3 regions of the Streptomyces sp. NPDC044984 genome follow, and region 2 is predicted to be linked to each of the others. Evidence: riboswitches for the same ligand, from Rfam matches in the RefSeq annotation. Region 2 holds a riboswitch; each other region holds the start of a gene.

Region 1 (4,738 bases), on a different contig from region 2:
GGCTCCCTGCTGACCGCCCTGGACGACGAGTCCATGGAGAACCAGCGGGACGTCGTCAAGAACGAGCGGCGCCAGCGCTACGACAACGTCCCCTACGGCACCGCCTTCGAGAAGCTGACCGCCCTCGCCTACCCGGAGGGCCACCCGTACCACCACACGCCCATCGGCTCGATGGCGGACCTGGACGCGGCCACCCTGGAGGACGCCCGCCAGTTCTTCCGCACGTACTACGCGCCGAACAACGCCGTGCTCTCCGTCGTCGGCGACATCGACCCGGAGCGGACGCTCGCCTGGATCGAGAAGTACTTCGGCTCCATCCCGGGCCACGACGGCAAGCCCGCGCCCCGCGACGGCTCGCTGCCCGACGTCATCGGCGGGCAGCTGCGCGAGGTCGTGGAGGAGGAGGTCCCCGCGCGTGCGCTGATGGCCGCCTACCGGCTGCCCGAGGACGGCACGCGCGCGTGCGACGCCGCCGACCTGGCGCTCACCGTCCTCGGCGGCGGCGAGTCCTCGCGGCTCTACAACCGGCTGGTACGGCGCGACCGCACGGCCGTGGCCGCCGGCTTCGGCCTGCTGCGGCTGGCCGGGGCCCCCTCCCTGGGCTGGCTGGACGTGAAGACGTCCGGCGACGTGGAGGTGCCGGTCATCGAGGCCGCCATCGACGAGGAGCTCGCCCGGTTCGCCGAGCAGGGCCCCACGGCCGAGGAGATGGAACGCGCGCAGGCCCAGCTGGAGCGCGAGTGGCTCGACCGGCTCGGTACGGTCGCGGGCCGCGCCGACGAACTGTGCCGGTACGCCGTGCTGTTCGGCGACCCGCAGCTCGCCCTGACCGCCGTGCAGCGCGTCCTGGAGGTGACGGCGGAGGAGGTGCAGGAGGTCGCCAAGGCCCGCCTGCGCCCCGACAACCGCGCGGTGCTCGTCTACGAGCCCGTCGCCCCGGGAGCCCAGGACACCGAGGAAGCCGCCGCAGCCGCCGGCACCGACGAGAACGAGGAGGCGGCGAAGTGACCGAGCTCGCCACGATGGACTTCCACCCGCAGCCGCAGGCCGGCGAGGCCAAGCCCTGGGCCTTCCCGGCCCCCGAGCGCGGCACGCTCGACAACGGCCTGACCGTGCTGCGCTGCCACCGCCCCGGCCAGCAGGTCGTCGCCGTCGAGGTGCTCCTCGACGCACCCCTGGAGGCCGAGCCGGCCGGTCTCGACGGTGTCGCCACGATCATGGCGCGGGCCTTCTCCGAGGGCACCGACAAGCACTCCGCCGAGGAGTTCGCCGCCGAGCTGGAACGCTGCGGCGCCACCCTGGACGCGCACGCCGACCACCCCGGCGTCCGCCTCAGCCTGGAGGTCCCGGCCTCGCGGCTCACCAAGGGACTCGGGCTGCTCGCCGACGCGCTCCGGGCGCCCGCGTTCGCCGACAGCGAGGTCGAGCGGCTGGTCCGCAACCGCCTCGACGAGATCCCGCACGAGCTGGCCAACCCCTCCCGCCGTGCCGCCAAGGAGCTCTCCAAGGAGCTGTTCCCGGCGAGTTCGCGCATGTCGCGTCCGCGCCAGGGCACCGAGGAGACGGTCGAGGGCATCGACTCCGCGGCCGTACGCGCCTTCTACGAGAAGCACGTCCGCCCCGCCACGGCCACCGCCGTGGTCGTCGGCGACCTCGCCGGCGTCGACCTGGACGCGCTGCTCGGCGACACGCTCGGCTCCTGGACCGGCTCCCCGGCGCAGCCGCGGCCCGTTCCGGCGGTGGTCGCCGACGACACCGGCCGGGTCGTGATCGTGGACCGCCCCGGCGCCGTGCAGACGCAGCTGCTGATCGGCCGCATCGGCCCCGACCGGCACGACCGCGTGTGGCCCGCGCAGGTGCTCGGCACGTACTGCCTCGGCGGCACCCTCACCTCCCGCCTGGACCGCGTGCTGCGCGAGGAGAAGGGCTACACCTACGGCGTGCGGGCGTTCGGACAGGTCCTGCGGTCCGCCCCGGACGGCACGGGTGCGGCGATGCTGGCCATCAGCGGCTCCGTGGACACCCCGAACACCGGCCCCGCCCTCGACGACCTGTGGACCGTGCTGCGCACGCTCGCCGCGGAGGGGCTCACCGACGACGAGCGCGACGTCGCCGTGCAGAACCTGGTGGGTGTGGCGCCGCTCAAGTACGAGACCGCCGCGGCCGTCGCGAGCACCCTGGCCGACCAGGTCGAGCAGCACCTGCCCGACCACTACCAGGCCGACCTGTACCGGCAGTTGGCGGCCACCGGCACCGTGGAGGCCACCGCGGCCGTCGTGAACGCGTTCCCGGTGGACCGTCTGGTGACCGTCCTCGTCGGCGACGCGGCGCAGATCAAGGCGCCCGTCGAGGCCCTCGGGATCGGTGAAGTCACCGTCGTGACGGCCGAGTAGCGAGCCGCGGAGGCGCATGCGCGCACCGGGCCCCGGTGACACGGAAGTCACCGGGGCCCGCTTGTGCCCGAATCGGGGGGGAAGTTGCCTGTCTGCCCTGTGGGATGCGCTACAAAACCCGGGATTCGTTTGAGGAGGGGGAGACGGTCCCCTTAGCGTCGTCCGGGCTGTTCGTCGGGCAGTGCGCCGCATCCGCGGCACCGGACAGCCATCGCCGAGTCCCCGTACGGCGCGAGCCAGGGGAGCCGGGGACCCGCATGAGTCCCTGGGGTGAATCGGGCGCCCGCGCGTGTCGCGAGGGGGTCCGTAGGAGACCTTCCTGCTCCGAACCCGTCAGCTAACCCGGTAGGCGAGAGGGAAGGAAAGGACCAGCCTGTACATGGCGTTCACCCGCGCCCCGGGCAAGCACCGTCGTCCCAGCCGGACCCAGCGCGGCACCGCCCGCGCGGCGGGCGTCGCGGCGCTCACCACCACCGGCGTCGTCGGCTCCCTCGCGGCTCCCGCGCTCGCCGCCGAGCCCGCCGCCGCACAGACCGGCCTCACGCCCGTCGTCACCCTGGGCGACACGGTCGCCGACCGGATCGACGCCCAGGCGGCCGCCCAGCACGAGGCCGCCCGGGAGGCGGCCGAGGCCGCCGCGCGGAAGGCCGCCGAGGAGGCCGCGCGGGAGAAGGCCGCCAAGGAGGCCGAGGAGGCCCGGGCGGAGAAGGAGCGCGCCGCGCGGGAGGCCGAGCGCGAGCGCCTCAACACCTTCGTCTCCCCGATCCCCGGCTCGTACGTCTCGACCAGTTACCAGGCCGGCAGCTCGCTGTGGTCCTCCGGCAGCCACACCGGTGTCGACTTCCACGCCGCGAGCGGCACCCCCGTCCAGTCGGTCGGCGTCGGCACCGTCGTCGAGGCCGGCTGGGGCGGCTCGTACGGCAACCAGGTCGTCATCAAGATGCACGACGGCACGTACACCCAGTACGGGCACCTGTCGTCCATCGGCGTCTCGGTGGGCCAGCAGGTCGCCGCCGGGCAGCAGATCGGCCTCTCCGGCGCCACCGGCAACGTCACGGGCGCGCACCTGCACTTCGAGGCCCGTACGACCGCCGAGTACGGCTCCGACCTCGATCCCGTCGCCTACCTCCGCGCGCACGGCGTGAACCTCTAGACCCGACCGCTTCCCGGTGCCCCGGCTCCCCGAGCCGGGGCACCGGTGTTTCCGGGCGGCGCCTGTCCAAAAAATAAGCATGGATTCCGGTCCGGCGTCGTGAATTCCCGCTGATTGCAATAGAGTCACGGAACACACGTCAATCGTCGACGTTTCACGGGGATTAAGCCGGAGGTTCGTCATGCGTATTCCCGCGCACTCGGTGTGCACGGCGATCCGGGACGACATCGTCGCGGGTGTCCACGAGCGCGGCGGCCGGCTCACCGAGGAAGTCCTCGCCCGCCGTTACGGCGTCTCCCGCGTCCCCGTCCGGGAGGCGCTGCGCACGCTGGAGGCCGAGGGGTTCGTGGTGACCCGGCGGCACGCGGGCGCCTGCGTCGCGGAACCCACCGAGCAGGAGGCCGCCGACCTGCTGGAGATGCGTGTGCTCCTCGAGCCGCTCGGCGCCTCCCGCGCGGCGCAGCGCCGCACCGAGGCCCATCTGAAGGTGCTGCGGGGCCTGGTCCGGCTGGGGCAGGAACGCGCCCGCCAGGGCAACAGCGACGACCTGCGCTCCCTGAGCGACTGGTTCCACGAGACGCTCGCCCAGGCCACCGGCAGCCCGGCACTGACCTCGACGCTGACCCAGCTGCGGCACAAGATCGCCTGGATGTACGCCACCGAGGGACCGTCCGACCCGGTCGAGTGCTGGGCGGAGCACGGCGCGATCGTGGACGCCGTGGCGCGCGGCGACGGCGACCGCGCGCGGTCCGTCACGGCGCTGCACACCGAGCGCGCGAGCGCCGGGCACCGCCTGCGCTTCGGCTCCGGCGCCGGCCGCGCGGACCGTGTGAGGAACCCGCAACATCCCGTAAACATGCCGAGTCTCCGGCATTAACACGGGTGCCGTATACAAAGAGGGTGCATTTCCCGGGGGTTATTTCTGCTGCCCGGGAAAAGGGGGAAGGGAAAGGAAAAGGCCCGCGCGGTGGTCCGGGCGGGCCTTTTAAGTGCGGTGCGTTTCGGTGAAGAGACGTTCCCGCACCCCTTGCGTGCTCAGACGGTCTCGGGGAGTTCCTCGAGACCCTCGGAGACCAGCTTCGCCAGCCGGTCCAGGGCGGCGTCCGCGCCCTCGGCGTCGGACGCGAGGACGATCTCCTCGCCGCCCTGGGCGCCCAGGCTCAGGACAGCCAGCATGGAGGCCGCGTTGACG
Region 2 (4,738 bases):
TGCAGGGTCATCAGGGTGATGACGCCGGAGCCGTCCTCGTCCTCGTCGGGGATCTGGTCGGAGTCGGCGACCAGGGCGACCTGCTCCAGGAAGTCGGACAGCGCGACCGACTCGCCCTCGCCGCGTTCCTGCTCGAACTCCAGGGCGACGGCCGCGAGTTCCTGGAGGTTCTCGATGCGGGTCTCGTCCTGCGGGTCGGTGGACGCCTGCAACTCGGCGAGGTAGCCGGTGCGTTCCAGGATCGCCTCCAGGACCGTCGCCGGGCCCGCCCCGGACTCGACGACCGTACGGAGGTCCTCCATCAGCGTGTTGAACCGCTTGACCGCGTTCGACGACCGCGCGGCCATGCCGTACGCCTCGTCGACGCGCTTCAGCGCCTGCGGGAAGCTGATCCTCTCGCGCTGCGCGAGGGCGTCGATCATGGCCTCCGCGCGGTCGCCGATGCCCCGCTTGGGCACGTTGAGGATGCGGCGCAGCGGCACCGAGTCCTCGGGATTGGCGAGCACCCGCAGGTAGGCCAGGACGTCCCGGACCTCCTTGCGCTCGTAGAAGCGGACGCCGCCGACGACCTTGTAGGGCAGGCCGACGCGGATGAAGATCTCCTCGAAGACGCGGGACTGGGCGTTGGTGCGGTAGAAGACGGCGACGTCGCCCGCCTTCGCCTCGCCCGCGTCGGTGAGACGGTCTATCTCGTCGGCGACGAACTGGGCCTCGTCGTGCTCGGTGTCCGCGACGTACCCGGTGATCCGCGCGCCCGTGCCGGCGTTGGTCCACAGGTTCTTGGGGCGGCGGGACTCGTTGCGCTCGATGACGGCGTTGGCCGCGCTCAGAATGGTCTGAGTGGAGCGGTAGTTCTGCTCCAGCAGGATCGTCGTCGCGTCCGGGTAGTCCTCCTCGAACTGGAGGATGTTGCGGATCGTCGCACCGCGGAAGGCGTAGATCGACTGGTCGGCGTCGCCCACCACGCACAGCTCGGCGGGCGGGACCTCGGGCCCGGCCGGGGTGTCGGCGGGGTGCTCGGAGGTGCCGACGAGCTCGCGCACCAGGGCGTACTGGGCGTGGTTGGTGTCCTGGTACTCGTCGACCATGACGTGCCGGAAGCGGCGGCGGTAGTGCTCGGCGACGTCCGGGAAGGCACGGAGCAGATTGACCGTCGTCATGATCAGGTCGTCGAAGTCCAGCGCGTTCGCCTCGCGCAGCCGCGACTGGTAGAGGGCGTACGCCTGCGCGAGGGTCTTCTCGAAACCGTCGGCGGCCCGGGCTGCGAAGTCCTCCTCATCGATCAGCTCGTTCTTCAGGTTGCTGATCTTGGCGCTGAAGGACTTCGGCGGGAAGCGCTTGGGGTCGAGGTCCAGGTCTCGGCAGACCAGGGCCATCAGACGCTTGGAGTCGGCGGCGTCGTAGATCGAGAACGACGAGGTGAAGCCGAGCCTCTTGCTCTCGCGGCGCAGGATGCGCACGCACGCGCTGTGGAACGTCATGACCCACATGGCGCCCGCGCGCGGGCCGACGAGCTGCTCGACGCGCTCCTTCATCTCGCCCGCGGCCTTGTTGGTGAAGGTGATCGCGAGGATCTGGCCCGGGTGGACGTGCCGCTCGGCCAGCAGGTGGGCGATGCGGTGGGTGAGCACGCGGGTCTTGCCGGAGCCGGCGCCGGCCACGATGAGCAGCGGGGAGCCGGAGTGCACGACGGCGGCGCGCTGGTTGTCGTTCAGCCCTTCGAGGAGCGCGGCGGCGTCGATCACCGGGCGCGGCGCGCCGTCGCGGTAATACGCGTCCCGGTCCGGCGGCACGTCGAACTTCCCGCCGAACAGGTCGTCCGGGACCTGCTCCGGCACGTGCTCGTCCTCGGGCGGCGGCGGGGGCTCGTCCGCGGGGCCCTGCTGGGCCTGGAGGTCCGCCAGGAAGCTGTCGTCAAAGAGGCTGCTCATCGCTCTCCGAGTCTAGGGCGCTCCACCGACAACCCGGGGCCACCCCGGGAACATCCCCGGATTCCGGCGGCCGGGACAGGGCACGCACCCTCCAGAACCAGCACTTCACCCTGCGTGACCCCGCGCGCAAGGTCACGAAAATGTATCGGGCATATCACCCATCAACCTTCACAGGGGCCACACCAGTTGGCTACGGTGCGGGCGGGCCGTACGACCCCCACCGGCGAACCTCGCCGGGCCGCGCGGCCTCCGCCGAGTCCGTCCCTGCCGATCGCGGCAGCCGGAGCCGGGGACCCACCGAGACCTTGGGGTGAATCGGCCCACTCCCCCGCGGAGCGGCCGTAGGGCAACCCTTCCGAGACATCCGCCCGAACCCGACAGCTAACCCGGTAGGCGGAGCACTGGAAGGAGTCGCCTCCCTTGGCGTCGCACCGCAAGTCGCGCATCCCCGGCACCCGCGTGGCAGGCATACGGACCCCGGCCCTCGCCACGGCCGCCCTGACCTCCGTGGCCCTGCTGTCCCAGACGGCGGGCGCCACCCCCTCCGACGACGGCAGGCCGAGCCTGGAGGAGGTCGAGAAGAAGGTCGACGACCTCTACCGCCAGGCGGAGTCGGCGACCGAGAAGTACAACGCGGCCAAGGAGAAGACCGCCAAGCAGCGCAAGCAGGTCGACACCCTCCTCGACGACGTGGCCGAGCGCACCCAGAAGCTCAACGAGGCGCGGGAGGAGCTGGGCTCCTTCGCCGCCGCCCAGTACCGGACCGGCGCCGGTGTCCCCGACACCGCGACCTTCCTGCTCGCGGACACTCCGCAGGACTTCTTCGACCGGTCCCAGCTGATGGAGCGGATGACCGGCCGCCAGAAGGAAGCGGTCGACGACTACGTCACCCAGCAGTCCGAGACGATGAAGAAGCGCCAGGAGGCCACCGAGAGCCTCGAGACGCTCACCGAGTCCCAGGGCGACCTGAAGACGGCCAAGGCCACCGTCCAGAAGAAGCTCACCGACGCACGCGAGCTGATGTCGAAGCTGACCGCCGAGGAGAAGGCGCGGCTCGCGGCGATCGAGAAGAAGAAGCAGAAGGAGGCCGCCCGCAAGGCCGCCGAGCTCGCCCGGCAGCAGGCGGAGCAGCAGAGGGCCCAGGAGGAGGCCGCCGCCGCCCAGCAGGACGGCGGCACCTCGGGCAGCACCTCCGGGTCCTCCGGGTCCTCCGGCTCGGCCACCTCGCCCTCGACGGACTCCTCATACACCACCAAGGCCGAGAAGGCCCTCACCTTCGCCCGCGCGCAGATCGGCAAACCGTACGTCTGGGGTGCCACCGGCCCCGGCTCCTACGACTGCTCCGGCCTCACCCAGGCCGCCTGGAAGGCCGCCGGCGTCACCCTCCCGCGCACCACCTACGACCAGGTGAACGCGGGCACGACGGTTCCCGTCTCCCAGGCCCAGCCCGGTGACCTGGTCTTCTTCTACGACGACGTCACCCACGTGGGCATCTACATCGGCAACGGGATGATGATCCACGCGCCGAAACCCGGTACCTACGTCCGCGAGGAGTCGATCTACTACGACGGCGAGTCCTCGATCCACAGCGTGGTGCGCCCGGCCTGACCTGCCCGGGGGGCTGTGCCCGGCCCGGCCTGCCCGGGGGCACGGAGCCCGGCGCTACGACACGCGGCGCCGGGCGGAGGCCGTCAGGTCCACAGCACCGCGATGAAGACGTTCGTCACGGTCAGCAGGCCGACCAGGCCGAACAGGCCCTTGTCCGCCTTCTCCTCGTCCCGCTTCACATAGACCAGGCCGAGGATCACGATCAGCAGGGCCAGCTTCACGCCGATTTTGATGTTGTCGACGGAGTAGTCCTGGGCCTGGTTGAGGCCGACCAGGACCACACCGGTGACCAGCATCGTCAGCGCGCCGTGCAGCATCGCCGGGCTGAACCGGGCGGTGCCCTCGCCCATCGCCTTCATCTGGGTGAGGAAACCGCCGAGGAGCGACGCGATACCGATGATGTGCAGACCGACGAAGAGGTGGATGAGTACGTCCATGGGGCCGGAGCCTAGCCATAGCCGCCTCATGGCACTCCGGCGCCCTCGTCCGTCCCTCCTCCGGCATATCGGTCATCACTCTGGGTGAAGACGGCCAAACCGGAACGGGATCACGGCCACTCCCGGTCACAGGCGGTCCGCTCACGCCACTTCCGCACAACCCGTCGCCGGGACCGCGCGGCCGGGCCTAGCGTCCTCCCAGGTGACCGGTTCTCCACCGCCGCCCGGTCCAGGGGCGGCAGCCGGACACCACCGCCGAGTAGGTCCGGTGGCGAACGCTCCCCCGTGCACCCGCCGCCGGACCGCCCGGACGGCGCTCCACTCCGCGCGGTCGTGGACAAGGACGGGAGTCCAGGTGGCAGCGCACCGACAGGACCCGACAGCGCCCGGCGAACGGCCCCTCAGACCAGTCGCCGTGCCGTCGCCCAGCGGGTCAGTTCGTGGCGGTTGGACAGCTGGAGCTTGCGCAGCACCGCCGAGACATGGGACTCGACCGTCTTCACCGAGATGAACAGCTGCTTGGCGATCTCCTTGTAGGCGTAGCCGCGGGCGATCAGCCGCAGCACCTCCCGCTCGCGCTGGGTGAGGCGGTCGAGGTCCTCGTCGACCGGCGGGGCGTCGGTCGAGGCGAAGGCGTCCAGGACGAAGCCGGCCAGGCGGGGCGAGAAGACCGCGTCCCCCTCCTGGACCCGGAAGACCGAGTCGACCAGGTCGGTCCCGGTGATCGTCTTGGTGACGTAGCCGCGGGCACCGCCCCGGATC
Region 3 (4,738 bases), 190 kb from region 2:
GCGACCGGGCGCGCAGCACCGACTCGTACGCCTCGTAGCCCTTCTCCACGTCGATGACGTACGTGGCGTGCTCCTCGGCCGCGTACGGCACGAACAGCTCCTGGCCGGCCTCCAGGTTGTCGAAGGCGAAGCTCGACACCGAGCAGGCCCGCAGCAGTTCACCCGTCTCCGGGGCGGCACCGGGGGCCAGGACCGCGCCCTGGCAGTCCGACACCCCGAGCGCGATCGCCCGGCCCTGCCCCAGCACCCCCCGCTCGTACGGCAGGAAGCCCGCGGGCTGCCCGCCCGCGTACAGCACGGCGATCCGGGCCCGCGGCCGCACCCGGGCCGCGGCGATGCTGAACTCCGGTTCCATGAACGGGTTGCGCGGTGCGTCCGTCGCGGCGCGCAGTTCCCGCCAGCGCTCCCGTTCCCCCTCGCCGAGCTCCTCGGGCCTCAGCACGCGCACGCGTCCACTGCTCACCTGACCCCCCGATCAAGTCCCCCCTGGACTCCTGGAAGGTACCGCCCGGGACCGGGCGGACGGTAGATAGCGGACCATGTTCTTGCCAAACGGGGAAAGAGTCCTGAACCGGTCCTTACCCGGCGTCGAGAGAAGGGGAACCGCACCGAAAGCGAACGCAAACGGGCGCGGTGAATCGGACCGTCGGCTTGTCCGTATTCTCTGATCATGGCCGCACCCACCGATTGTTCGCTCATCGCCACCGACCTGGACGGGACGCTGCTGCGCGGCGACGACACCCTCTCCGACCGGTCCCTCGCCGCGCTCGCGCGTGCGGAGCGGGCCGGCGCGCGGCACCTCGTGGTGACGGGGCGCCCGGCCCCCAGAGTGCGGCCGCTCCTGGACGACCTCGGCTGCACGGGGCTCGCGGTGTGCGGGCAGGGCGCGCAGGTGTACGACGCCGGCGCGGACCGGCTGCTGTGGTCCGTGACGCTGGACCGGGAACTGGCGGAGACCGCGCTCGGCAAGATCGAGGCCGAGGTGGGGGAGGTGTACGCCGCGGTCGACCAGGACGGGGTCGACGGGCTGACGCTGATCGAGCCCGGCTATCTGATGCCGCACCCGACCCTGCCCGCGGTGCGGATCGAGCGGCGCGGGGAGCTGTGGGACCGGCCGATCAGCAAGGTGCTGCTGCGCCACCCGGACCTGTCCGACGACGCGTTGGCGGCGGCGGCCCGGTCGGTGGTCGGTTCACTGGCCACGGTCACCATGTCGGGGCCGGGCACCGTGGAGCTCCAGCCGTGCGGGGTGACCAAGGCCACGGGACTGGCGCTGGCCGCCGAGCACCTGGGGCTGAGCCCGGCGCGGACGGTCGCCTTCGGCGACATGCCGAACGACATCCCCATGTTCGACTGGGCGGCCCACGGCGTCGCCATGGCCAACGCGCATCCCGAACTGAAGGCGGTGGCGGACGAGGTCACCACGTCGAACGAGGACGACGGCGTGGCCGTCGTCCTCGAGCGACTGTTCGGCGGGGCGAGGACGCTCGCCCGTCAGCGGGTGGCTCAGTACGCGCCGAAGACGTTGTCGATGGAGCCGTAGCGGTCGGCGGCGTAGTTGCAGGCCGCCGTGATGTTCGCGACCGGGTCGTACGGGTCGAAGGCGGTGCCGGGCACGTGGTAGGCCGCGAAGGTCGGGTCGATGACCTGCAGCAGGCCCTTCGAGGGGGTGCCCTTGGCGGCGTTGGAGTCCCAGTTGTTGATGGCGTACGGGTTGCCGGAGGACTCGCGCATGATGTTGCGGTGGATGGCGTCGTAGCTGCCGGGGATGCCGTGCTGCGCCATGATGTCCAGCGACTCGCGGATCCAGCCGTCGAGGTTGTCCGGGTACGCCGTCGCGGGGGCGGCAGCGGTCGTCGTCGGCTCGGTGGTGGCCGCGGCGGCGCCGGTGGCGCCGAACAGCGGCAGGGCGACCACGGCGACGCCGGTGCCGGCGACGGCGAGGGAGCGGACGAGGCGGCGGCGGTGCTGACCGAAAGCAGGCATGTCTGGGTTCCTCTCCTACGCCTGCGAGGTGAGCTGTCGGGTTCGGGCGGGAGAGTGCCCGGCCGTGCCCCTGCGGGCATGGCTTCACCCCTAGCCGTTCCGGCGCGTGTCCGGTCCGGCGGCTTACCTGGGTCCCCCGCTCCTGCCGTTCTGAGTGATCGTCGTGGGTTGATGCGGGCGGCGGCAGGATTAGGCGTCCACCCGGCAGGCCCGGAACGTATGCGAGAGCACATGTCGGGAACAAGTGCGGATCTCACACAAGGCGCCGTTTGATCTTGCAATGGGTGTTTTGGGATGCTTGATCCTTTGCGAGTGCCAAGGGTCAACTCGGTGCCCTGGAAAGGGAGAAGGCGGGTGGCGGCCGGTGGTGGGGGTGCCGGGTCGCGCGTGACCCACTTCACTGGGGGTCGCCGGTGAGCGCATTTTTCGCCAAGGGGAATTCGCTCAGCATTTGCGGCAAATCGGACGCCGGGACGGGCAGGATGGTCCGCGTGATGGGTCGCGGCCCGGGAGGCGGGCCGGGGGCCGGGTCGAGGAGTGGATCGCCGCCTCCGGGAAAGTCGGAGAATGTCCGTTGTTATCGAATGGTCAAAAGCACTCCGCTCCTGCTCCCGTACCGCCCTGCCCGTAACCCCGGGCGCTGACGGTGATCGAAACGTGACCGGATACGCTGACTTGAGTGAAGGCAGCGACCTATCGACATTCCGTGTAATCGCCAGTGGACACCAGCAGACAGGAGACCCTCGTGACCGTCGTCGGGCCGTTCGGGCTGAGCGTGCGGGACCAGGCTCTGGAAGCCGATGTCCAGGCCGGAATGGCGGCTGTCGAGGAAGGGCTGCTCGAGGCCACCAAGAGTGAGGTCCCCTTCATCACGGGAGCCGCCCAGCACCTGGTGCGGGCCGGCGGCAAGAGGTTCCGTCCGCTGCTGGTGATGCTCGCCGCCCAGTTCGGCGACCCCTACGCGCCCGGTGTCGTGCCCTCGGCCGTGGTGGTGGAGCTCACCCACCTGGCCACGCTGTACCACGACGACGTGATGGACGAGGCCGAGGTGCGGCGCGGCGTCGACAGCGCGAACGCCCGCTGGGGCAACTCCGTCGCGGTCCTCACCGGGGACTTCCTCTTCGCGCGGGCCTCGCACATCCTGGCCGACCTCGGTCCTGAGGCCGTGCGGGTGCAGGCCGAGGCGTTCGAGCGGCTGGTCACCGGGCAGATCCTGGAGACCGCGGGACCGCAGGACGGCCGCGACCCGGTCGACCACTACCTCGACGTGCTCGGCGGCAAGACCGGCTCGCTGGTCGCCGTCGCCTGCCGGTTCGGCGCGATGATGTCCGGGGCCGAGGAGGCGGTCGTGGACGTGCTGACCCAGTACGGCGAGCGGCTCGGCGTCGCCTTCCAGCTCGCCGACGACGTCCTGGACATCGCCTCCGACTCCCACGAGTCCGGCAAGACCCCCGGCACCGACCTGCGTGAGGGCATCGCCACCCTGCCCGTGCTGCGGCTGCGCGAACGGGCGGCCCGGCTGGGTCTCGCCGACGACGTCGCCCTGTGCGAACTGCTCGACTCCGACCTCACCGACGACGCCCGGCACGCCGAGGCGCTGCGGCTGCTGCGCGTCCACCCCGCGCTGGAGCAGGCCCGCCGGGACACCGTGCGCTACGCCGAGGAGGCGCGCGCGGCGCTGGTCCCGCTGCGGGAGTGCGAGGCGAAGGCGGCGCTCGTGCAGCTGTGCGACGCGGTGGTGCACCGCGCGGGCTGAGCCGGCCCGGACTCCTCCGCGACCCCTACGGGGCGGGGGAGGAAACCGCCCTCCGTGTCATACCCCAGCAGTACGTGGAGTTGCGTCCGGGGTCTGACGAATCCGCCTGCCGGATTTGGTCAGATGGACCACGACGGACAACACCACTTCTCACCGGTTCGGGTGAGAATGGCGGCTCAGGGTGAGACTGGTGCGAGGACACGAGACGAAAAGCCGCCGCCGACCACGGAGGTAGGGCACACATGGCACCGTACGAATCCGACGACACGACGACCGCGGGGGAGGCCGGCGAGCCGCGCACGCGACGGCGCAGGGCCGCGCGGTACGTCGTCCCGGTCACGGTGATGGGAGTGGCGGCCGCGACCATCGGGCTCGTCCCCGCGATCGCCGACTCCGGCGACCCCGATCTGCCGGAGATCACCGCAGCGCAGCTGATAGAGAAGATCGCGAAGTCGGACGTCGAGCGGCTGTCCGGCACCGTGAAGATCACCACGGACCTCGGTCTGCCGGACCTCGGCGGACTGGAGAGCAGCCTCACGTCGGGCGCCGCGGGGCGGGGCGAGGACGGCGGCTCCTCGGCCGACCCGTCCGCCAAGCTCACCGAACTGGCGTCCGGCACGCACACCCTGCGCGTCGCGGTCGACGGCCCGGACCGGCAGAAGGTGTCGCTCCTGGAGAACGCCGCAGAGTACAGCCTGATCCACGACGGCGAGGACGTCTGGGGCTACGACAGCGCGTCCAACGAGGTCTACCACGGCACCGTCGACGCCTCCGGCGAGGAGCGTGAGCAGCGGCCTCCGGCCACCCCGAAGGACTTCGCCGAGGAGGCGCTGAAGTCGGTCGACGACACCACGTCCGTGACCGTCGACGGCACCGCCCAGGTGGCCGGCCGGGACGCGTACCGGCTGGTCGTCAAGCCCAGGCAGTCCGGCTCCACGGTCGGCGCGATCAGCATCGCGGTCGACCACAGGACCGGTATGCCGCTGAAGTTCACGC

What was found. Region 2 has a riboswitch for cyclic di-AMP ahead of AB0A94_RS01715 (NlpC/P60 family protein). Riboswitches for the same ligand answer to the same signal wherever they lie in the genome.
Positions count from the first base shown of each region.
Region 1: another riboswitch for cyclic di-AMP. It lies ahead of AB0A94_RS19965 (M23 family metallopeptidase); the one in region 2 lies ahead of AB0A94_RS01715 (NlpC/P60 family protein).
Region 3: another riboswitch for cyclic di-AMP. It lies ahead of AB0A94_RS00725 (transglycosylase SLT domain-containing protein); the one in region 2 lies ahead of AB0A94_RS01715 (NlpC/P60 family protein).

Region 1 is NZ_JBEZBE010000017.1:77,501-82,238, reverse strand. It holds gene AB0A94_RS19975 (pitrilysin family protein) at 1-1,008, shown strand, start outside; gene AB0A94_RS19970 (pitrilysin family protein) at 1,005-2,393, shown strand; cyclic di-AMP (ydaO/yuaA leader) riboswitch at 2,596-2,760, shown strand; gene AB0A94_RS19965 (M23 family metallopeptidase) at 2,773-3,546, shown strand; gene AB0A94_RS19960 (GntR family transcriptional regulator) at 3,728-4,423, shown strand; gene AB0A94_RS19955 (HPr family phosphocarrier protein) at 4,582-4,738, opposite strand, start outside.
Region 2 is NZ_JBEZBE010000001.1:335,988-340,725, reverse strand. It holds gene pcrA (DNA helicase PcrA) at 1-1,931, opposite strand, end outside; cyclic di-AMP (ydaO/yuaA leader) riboswitch at 2,187-2,344, shown strand; gene AB0A94_RS01715 (NlpC/P60 family protein) at 2,352-3,539, shown strand; gene AB0A94_RS01710 (hypothetical protein) at 3,623-3,976, opposite strand; gene AB0A94_RS01705 (response regulator transcription factor) at 4,378-4,738, opposite strand, start outside.
Region 3 is NZ_JBEZBE010000001.1:146,813-151,550, forward strand. It holds gene AB0A94_RS00715 (GNAT family N-acetyltransferase) at 1-463, opposite strand, end outside; gene AB0A94_RS00720 (HAD family hydrolase) at 671-1,543, shown strand; gene AB0A94_RS00725 (transglycosylase SLT domain-containing protein) at 1,507-1,986, opposite strand; cyclic di-AMP (ydaO/yuaA leader) riboswitch at 1,992-2,160, opposite strand; gene AB0A94_RS00730 (polyprenyl synthetase family protein) at 2,732-3,742, shown strand; gene AB0A94_RS00735 (DUF2092 domain-containing protein) at 3,985-4,738, shown strand, end outside.